DNA from 4 places in the Photobacterium kagoshimensis genome. Region 2 is predicted to be linked to each of the others. Evidence: predicted binding sites of a transcription regulator. Region 2 holds the regulator's gene; each other region holds the start of a gene.

Region 1 (2,209 bases), on a different contig from region 2:
CTGCGGTGAGCATCCAGCTCGCGCCTTGGATTGGATTATGGTGTTGAGACATGAGTAAGAGGCACTGTCTGATGAATAGTATTAATAATTTGCAGAATCATACGCCTGTGAACTTATATCACCAAGCATAAATGAAAAAAGCGATGCCAATAAATGAACATCGCTTTTTCTACAGGTACTAAAACTGTCTTTTACAGATATCGTATAACTTACAGAGCGCTATAAGTTAATGGAATATCTGGGTTGAGTGCTTCGAGTGTATTTTTTGTATCAGCAAGGTGACTAATACTGCTACTTTGCTCAACAAGTGCGGCTTCAGCAATACGGTTTAACTCGTAACCGGCCATGTTCATGTTGATCAGTGCCACTTGCAGCGGTGGTAGGCTTGGGTTGAATGCGGCATTTTCAGCGTACATACCAACGAAAATACGACCGTCATCAGCTTTTAAAGCAACACCACTGAAGTTCTTGGTATAAGGCGCATGAGCGCGGTTAGCGGCTTGGCAAGCTGCCTGAACAAGCTCGCTTTCTTCATCAACACCAAGGCCATGGTTGATTTCGGTTAACAGTCTTTCGGTGATGCCTAAATCATTTGGGCCGAATGATTCTGGTAAATACTGTTGTAGTGTTTTTTCTTCACGCTCAGGTAACTGAACTTTAATGGTGTCTGCTGTGCTCAGTTCATTCATGAATTGGCGACAGTGACCACAAGGGCTGTAGTTAATGGTGATATCTTTAACACCCGTTTCGCCTTTAACCCAAGCGTGGCTAATCGCAGATTGTTCTGCGTGGACCGTTTGCGAAAGTGCAGCGCCGACAAATTCCATATTGCCGCCGAAGTATAGGCGACCGGAGTTACCTCTAACCACAGCACCTACACAAAAATGAGAAAGGGGAGACACAGAATACGTGGCTGCAAGAGGAAGCAACGCAACGCGCAATTCGCTGTCAGTCATATGAGTTTGGCTGAGTAAGTTGTCGAATTGCTCCGCACTGATGGTAGCATCGAAATTGCCATCTTCCAGCATAGGCTTAATTGCAGTTGCAAGATCAGCCGGTAAAGAACCTAAAGCATCCATTACTTTAGTGTGCATGGTGGATTTCTCCGTCTTGTGTATGGAGAAATATTGTAGACAGGTCAATAGAATAATAGTGTGATCCTGATCACGTTGTCATTTATCTTGTTTCACCCATTACATATCTGAGAGTGAGGTCACACAAAGGTCGAAAATTGATATCCTTATTTTTCAATGAATTAGTTTTATATTCGATTACTTGCACATAATTAGTAACCAAACAAAGATGCAATCAATGGAAAAAGTACAGGGGCAAGTATTGAGGTCATCACTCCACAAATCACTAAAGCCAGTGAACTAAAAGCACCTTCCTGATAGTTTTCTTCAGCCGCTTTTGCGGTACCAAGTGCATGTGAAACTGTCCCCATTGTTAACCCTTTTGCTATTGGTGCTTGAATACCAGCCAGCTTAAAGAGTGGATAGCCCAGTACGGCACCGAATAACCCTGCAATGATCACCATAATGGCTGCAATAGCGGGTACGCCCCCAATTTGCTCTGCCACAGCCATCGCAATGGGTGTCGTTACAGATTTAGGTAAGATGCTGGCTACTAACTCGACATTTGCACCAAGCGCAAACGCAATACCAGCCCCCGTTACCATAGAAAGAACACTGCCAATAAAGCAAACAGTAAAAATGGTTTTCCACTTTGCACGGATTTGTGACAGTTGCTCATAAAGCGGGAATGCAAGGGCAACAACGGCGGGTTCTAATAAGGCATTTAACCATTTGTTTTGTTCAAAATAAGTCTCATAAGGTACGTTTAGCCACATAAGCAAAGGGATAATAATGATGAGACAAATAAGCAAAGGGTTGACGATAGGATGCTGAAGTCGTTTTGAAATAAGACGAGCGATATAGAAAACGACTAAGGTTGTGATTAACCAGATCATTATTTTTCCTTATGGTGCGCTGCAATACCGATAACAAGAAAGACGACTAAGCTACTGCCGATGGTGCTGAGTAAAATAGGAAGACTATTGGCGCTTAGTAAAGCAAAGTGATCCATAAGGCCAACACCCACAGGAACAAATAACAATGCCATGTAACGAATTAAGAAATGGCAACCTGATTGCACCCAATGGGAACGTATAAGGCCAGCAGAAAGTAAACCAAAGAGAATAAGCATGCCT
Region 2 (2,209 bases):
TTGGTTACAAACCTTGCGGTACCTATCATTTTGAATCTAAAAAACTCTACGCCGAGCATTTTGAGCACCCCAACCCTGAGGCGCCGAAAGTGTTTATTAGTGAGTTGTTGGTGGGTCAGTGTTCTTCGCTACTGCAGCACGCGGTGCGTGGACTGGTTGATCAAGTGCCTGAGCAAGCGATGAAAGATCCCGCTTTCTTATATGGCGGCCGCCTGTGGGACATTGATTATGATACCTATGAGATGTTAGCTGCAGAAAGTGAATATGCGGGTTGGTTAGCGGCGCATGGCTTTGGTGCTAATCATTTTACGGTTAGTATTAATCAGCTTGAACAATTTACCGAAGTGGCTGAGGTGAACCACTTATTGGCGCATAATGGCTTTGCGATCAATGCCTCGGGCGGTGAAGTGAAAGGCAGCCCAGAAGAGATGCTTGAGCAGTCTTCAACCATGGCAGATAAAGTGCCTGTGGCCTTTTTAGATGGTGTGAAAACGATCCCCGGTGGTTTTTATGAATTTGCCAAGCGTTACTCGCAACCCGATGGTGAAATTTATACCGGATTTGTTGCCGCATCAGCCGATAAAATATTTGAAAGTACAGACAGCTAAAGCGCGGTTTGACTGACAATGACACCACAGCAAAATCTGTATGGGTATCACGGCAAAAGGCCATGTTGATAGCATGGCCTTTGTGCTATCTGGCGTTGTATTAATACAGGCTTTCTAAGGGCGGTGACCACTGCGAGCCTTCTTGACGCTGTGGTGTATTCGCCAATGAAATGTGCTGCTCGAGAAAGTGACGCTGACCACTAAAGCCTGTCATTTCGACCGTGGTCGGTAATGGGGCAATCGCGGTTGGTGGTCGGGAACTGGTGTTGTACGGAGAAAAACGTTCGATATCCATATCGTAAAGTCCACTGTGCTTATTGTTCTGAATTCTTGGTGGTATCACCCTAACGCCTGTTATGCACAATGTAGCAAAGGTGGCGGGGTTAGCAAGTGAAGATTCAGTGACAAGGTTAGCAAATTTGGATTTAGATATACGTGAGAGGTATGGCTGCTTCAGATATGAAAAAAGCCGCAAAAGCGGCTTTTTCTTAGCGATATTCGATGAATCAACAGATTAACGAGTACCGTATACCACGATAGTTTTACCGTGTGCAGAAATCAGGTTCTGCTCTTCAAGCATCTTCAAGATACGACCAACGGTTTCACGTGAACAACCCACGATTTGACCGATTTCTTGGCGAGTGATCTTGATTTGCATGCCATCAGGGTGTGTCATTGCATCAGGTTGTTTCGCTAGGTTTAGTAGCGTCTGTGCAATACGGCCTGTCACATCTAAGAATGCAAGGTCACCCACTTTTTGGCTTGTTACTTGAAGGCGGTTAGCCATTTGTGCCGAAAGGCGCATCAAGATATCTGGGTTTACTTGAATAAGTTGGCGGAATTTCTTAAATGAAATCTCGGCTACTTCACAAGGTGTTTTAGCACGAACCCAAGCTGTACGTTCTTGACCTTCTTCGAAAAGACCAAGTTCGCCAATGAAGTCGCCTTGGTTTAGGTAAGAAAGGATCATCTCTTTGCCTTCTTCATCCTTGATAAGAACAGCAACAGAACCTTTTACAATATAGTAGAGAGTTTCCGCTTTCTCACCCGCATGAATCAAAGTGCTTTTTGATGGGTACTTGTGAATGTGGCAATGTGAAAGAAACCACTCTAGTGTTGGATCTGTTTGAGGTTTACCTGGAACCATATTACTAACTTCCTCTGCGTTTGTTGCCCAACAACGACATCCCTATAATTTCAGTCTGGGCTTAACAATAGAATTGCTCGCTGGTTAGGATATTAAGTCAGCCGCTGGGCTGCAAGCTCACTTGAATAATTAATTGAGAGTTTAACTTTTTTCGGTCGGCATTTCTTGATATTGATCTATCTGAAATCGTCATTTTGTACTCATAAGTGTGCACATGATCACACGGTTGTTAGATTATGCAGAATTGACGCCAAAACACTAAGGAGAAAGCAATGCAGTCACGTGTGAAATGGGTAGAAGGAATGACATTTCTTGCCCAATCAAATTCGGGTCACAGTGTGGTGATGGACGGCAACGGTGGCGAAAAAGCACCCAGCCCGATGGAGTTAGTTTTGATGGCTGCGGGGGGGTGTAGCTCGGTCGATGTAGTAGATGGGTTACAATCTGCCGATCA
Region 3 (2,209 bases), on a different contig from region 2:
TTCTACCACCCCTGATTCCGATGCCATCACTAAGAAGTCATCTTTGGTGACTGTGTAGCGCGATGGACGTAGACCATTTCGGTCTAGGGTTGCACCTACTTGAACACCGTCGGTGAAACAAACAGACGCTGGACCATCCCAAGGTTCCATTACATTCGCGTGGTATTGGTAAAATGCGCGACGTTTAGGATCCATGTTGGTGTTTTCTTGCCACGCCTCAGGGATCAGCATCATCAAAGCATGCGGTAGGCTACGGCCAGAGAGAACCAGTAGCTCCAGTGCCATATCGAAGTTGGATGAGTCAGAGCTACCTTCTTGACAGATAGGGAGCAGCATGTCGATTTCTTGCTGGCTGAACAAGTCAGACTCAAGAATGGCTTCACGCGCCTTCATCCAATTCAAGTTACCGCGCACTGTGTTGATTTCACCATTGTGGGCGATGTAACGGAAAGGTTGGGCGAGACGCCAGCGTGGGAAGGTATTGGTTGAGAAGCGAGAGTGCACGAGGGCAAGCGCTGTCACCATAGTTGGGTTTTGCAGGTCAAGGAAGTACTGAGGTACCTGCTCTGTGGTGAGCTGACCTTTATACACCAATGTCTTATAAGACAGTGAGTTGATGTAGAAGTCATCGCCAATATTCGACACGCTTTCTAGGCACACACGCACCGTATAGTTACGAAGCACGTAGAGTTTGCGTTCGAGTACGGCAGGATCTAGGTTACTACCACCTGTGATAAACACATGTTCAAACTGGGGTTCAGTGCTGAGCGGATCGTCACCAAGCATTGAGTTATCAACGGGTAAAACGCGATAACCGATCACTTCAAGGTCGAGGCGATTCGCATTACGTTCGAGGATATCGCGACACTGTTGACGTTTGTGTTCGTCTTTTGGAAAAAGCACCACACCGACACCATATTGCTCAAAAGAGGGCAACTTGATACCGAGCTTAACGGTTTCTTCGAGTAAGAACTCGTGCGGTTTCTGCAGTAAAATACCCGCGCCATCACCACTTGATGGATCACAACCTTGGCCGCCGCGGTGTTCCATGCGGGCCAGCATATCAAGGGCTTGAGTGACAATCTCGTGGGATTTACGGTTCTTTAAATGGGCAACAAAGCCGATACCACAGGCATCGTGCTCTAATTCAGGTACATAAAGCCCCTGAGCATTAAGCTCTTGATCTGTCATAGATACATCCTTCCAGTGTTCAACAGGCCTTTCCCAGGTCTGTTCTATCCCTAATCGTTATATCGTCACATCTTGCTCACTGTGAGTGGACTACCTGTCCAGTGATCAAAACGGTGCGTTTGCTGTGGGATGATGTGTGAATCATTTAGCAAACTTAATTTTGCAGCACATCTATTCTGGTAATTAGATATGCTGTCTTTTAATGAACTAGTGACATAAATCACTGCTTTTAGCGGGTTTTATGTCACAAATGTTGCTCATTATTTGCACACAAGTGTAACTATCCTACAGTTTTGATACTTTAATTACCAACAAAAAATAGCGTGATGAATCCACTATCCTCATAACCACTGCATGTAAGTGATACATGGGTGCGTAAATATTCGATAATCGTTCTTATTTTGCATATTAACCAAACACCATTTTTATTTGTCCCTGTTAACTTTGTGGGTAATGGGTGTGAGTGGTTGTTTCAGTTGTTGTTTTTTATTTACATAGAAAAAGGGACTGGCCGAGCGAGGGAGATTTACGTGCTTTTCTTGTTTTAACACAATTTTAAGCATTCGCTTTGGTGCTACGCTGCGCGGCTTATTTTTTCCATGGCCGAATATTCAGGTGATAAAATGCAACTACACGAACTCGTAAATACATTCGGGCAAGATTTACACCGCCGCTATGGTGAAAAAGTACATAAGTTAACCTTACATGGTGGCTTCAGTTGCCCTAACCGCGATGGCACAATTGGTCGCGGTGGCTGTACCTTCTGTAATGTCGCCTCGTTTGCTGATGAGCAAGCACAATACTTACCTATCGAGCAGCAACTAAACCAACGCGCGGGTGAGATCCACCGTGCCAAGCGCTATCTTGCGTATTTTCAGGCATATACCAGTACCTATGCTGAAGTACAAACCCTGAAAAAAATGTATGAAGAAGCCCTTCAAAGTGCTGATATTGTCGGTTTGTGTGTGGGAACACGTCCAGATTGTGTGCCAGATGCCGTGCTTGAACTTTTGGCGGA
Region 4 (2,209 bases), on a different contig from region 2:
CGTATTACATTGCGTTGATAGTCACGAATAGACCAGCAATTGTTGCAGACATTAGGTTAGATAATGTACCTGCAGCTACGGCTTTCATACCGAAACGCGCGATGTCATGACGACGGCTTGGTGCAAGACCACCAAGGCCACCTAGTAGGATTGCTACCGATGAAAGGTTAGCAAAACCACATAGAGCGAATGAGATGATTGCTTTAGTTTTCTCAGAAAGAACCACTTCAGCCGCTTCACCTAGGTAAGGGGCAAAGTTTAGGTAAGCAACGAATTCGTTCACTACCAGTTTCTGACCGATGAAAGAACCAGCGATGGTTGCTTCTTCCCATGGCACACCGATTAGGAATGCTAGTGGAGAGAATACGTAACCAAGAATAAGCTCTAGTGTTAGTTCAGGCATACCGAACCAACCACCGATGCCACCTAGCATACCGTTGATTAGTGCAATCAAACCGATGAATGCTAATAGCATTGCACCTACGTTAAGTGCTAGTTGCATACCAGAAGATGCGCCTGCCGCTGCTGCGTCAATCACGTTAGCTGGTTTATCATCACCGTGTGCATCATCGCCAGCTAGTTGCTCAATTGGCTCTTCAGTTTCAGGTTTGATGATTTTAGCAAACAGTAGACCACCTGGTGCAGCCATGAAAGATGCTGCGATTAGGTATTCTAGTGGTACACCCATTGATGCGTAACCGGCTAGTACACCACCCGCTACAGATGCTAGACCACCACACATTACGGCAAACAGCTCAGATTGCGTCATTTTAGGAACGAACGGACGAATCACCAATGGTGCTTCCGTTTGACCAACGAAGATGTTCGCTGTTGCAGACATAGATTCCGCACGAGAAGTACCTAGTGCTTTCTGTAAGCCACCGCCTAGTGCGTTGATAACAATCTGCATCACACCTAGGTAGTAAAGTACGCTGATCAATGCAGAGAAGAATACGATAACTGGTAGTACACGCAATGCGAATACGAAACCGCCGCCACCGAACACTTCAAACATTTTGTCTGACGTTAAACCACCGAATAGGAAGTTAATACCGTCATTACCGTAACCAATTACATTAGCTACAGCTTGTGACATGCCGTAAAGCACATCACGACCAACAGGTACATACAGAACAAATGCACCTAACAAGAATTGAATGGCAAAAGCGCCACCAACAGTACGTAGATTAATAGCTTTGCGGTTGTCCGATAACAGTACTGCGATTGCAAGCAATACCGCCATCCCAACCAGGCTCATAAACAGGCTCATGGTTTATGGCATCCTTTAGTTAAATTGGGCGTCTCGACAATTAGGCTCATAAATGAGTTGGGCGCATTATACTGATGCTAGGGCTGATAAAGTAATGCCAACTTCACACTTTCTAAGGAAAGGATGTGAAAGTTTAACGCTAAGCGTGACAGCGATCACACTGACTCTGGCAATTTGCGCAATCGGTTAACGCAAACGTTTGTCTTTTGAGATCTAACTCACAGAGGAATGGCGAAAAGTTCAGCAGTGGTTAAGCTCGTTTCCCTTGCTATTTCTTGTTCAGATTCCGTTCTGAGAGCAGCTAAGCTTTGCAATACATTGCGTAAACGATCAGGACGATTTGGCTGTCCTTGAAAGCCAGCAACGGGCATATCGGGTGAATCAGTTTCTAGCAGTAACGCTGCCAATGGCAACTTAGTCATTGTAGTGCGAGTTTTATGCGCTCGACTATAGGTAATCGTTCCGCCTACCCCAATTTTGATACCTAGATCAAGTAGCTGAGTTGCTTGCTGATAACTGCCACTAAAAGCGTGATACACGCCACCACGTTTGGGTGGATTTTGTCTCAATAATTTCAGTAGTTCAGGGAAAGCTTTCCGACAATGCAGTATCACGGGTAACTGATACTTATTCGCTAATTTTAGCTGTGCGGCTAGCCAAAATTGTTGCTGCTGACGCTGCGCTTGAGGATCACTGGCTTTATCGGCAACGGCAAAGTCTAGCCCGCATTCGCCTATCGCTACGCACTGGTGATTATTTTGTTGCTCCTTCAAAGCCACATCAAGTAAACCTAAGGCATCGTCGCTGTGCTCAGCGCTAAAAAAGGGGTGCAACCCTAGGGCAAAGTAAATGTCAGAAAACTGCGCCGCTAGCTTAGTTACTTGCTGCCAATTACGTTGGCCTACCGCAGGCACGATGAGCTTCTTAACGCCCTGTTGC

What was found. The regulator CRP, encoded in region 2, controls carbon source genes, mostly activating them, when cyclic AMP is high. The targets are predictions, from matches to a motif close to TGTGANNNNNNTCACA.
Region 1: the regulator CRP is predicted to act here: its motif matches at 1,203-1,218, upstream of cdd (cytidine deaminase).
Region 3: the regulator CRP is predicted to act here: its motif matches at 1,401-1,416, upstream of gltB (glutamate synthase large subunit).
Region 4: the regulator CRP is predicted to act here: its motif matches at 1,415-1,430, upstream of L4C35_RS09080 (NupC/NupG family nucleoside CNT transporter).

Annotation. Positions count from the first base shown of each region.
Region 1 is NZ_JAKJSO010000008.1:196,013-198,221, reverse strand. Features, by position in the region: gene L4C35_RS01405 (DMT family transporter) at 1-52, opposite strand, end outside; gene cdd (cytidine deaminase) at 210-1,094, opposite strand; gene L4C35_RS01395 (CidB/LrgB family autolysis modulator) at 1,286-1,966, opposite strand; gene L4C35_RS01390 (CidA/LrgA family protein) at 1,969-2,209, opposite strand, start outside.
Region 2 is NZ_JAKJSO010000012.1:135,344-137,552, reverse strand. Features, by position in the region: gene L4C35_RS10035 (DUF1338 domain-containing protein) at 1-608, shown strand, start outside; gene L4C35_RS10030 (hypothetical protein) at 709-903, opposite strand; gene crp (cAMP-activated global transcriptional regulator CRP) at 1,123-1,755, opposite strand; gene L4C35_RS10020 (OsmC family protein) at 2,028-2,209, shown strand, end outside.
Region 3 is NZ_JAKJSO010000023.1:43,587-45,795, forward strand. Features, by position in the region: gene gltB (glutamate synthase large subunit) at 1-1,191, opposite strand, end outside; gene mnmL (tRNA modification radical SAM protein MnmL/YtqA) at 1,815-2,209, shown strand, end outside.
Region 4 is NZ_JAKJSO010000011.1:299,543-301,751, forward strand. Features, by position in the region: gene L4C35_RS09080 (NupC/NupG family nucleoside CNT transporter) at 5-1,270, opposite strand; gene L4C35_RS09085 (TatD family hydrolase) at 1,489-2,209, opposite strand, start outside.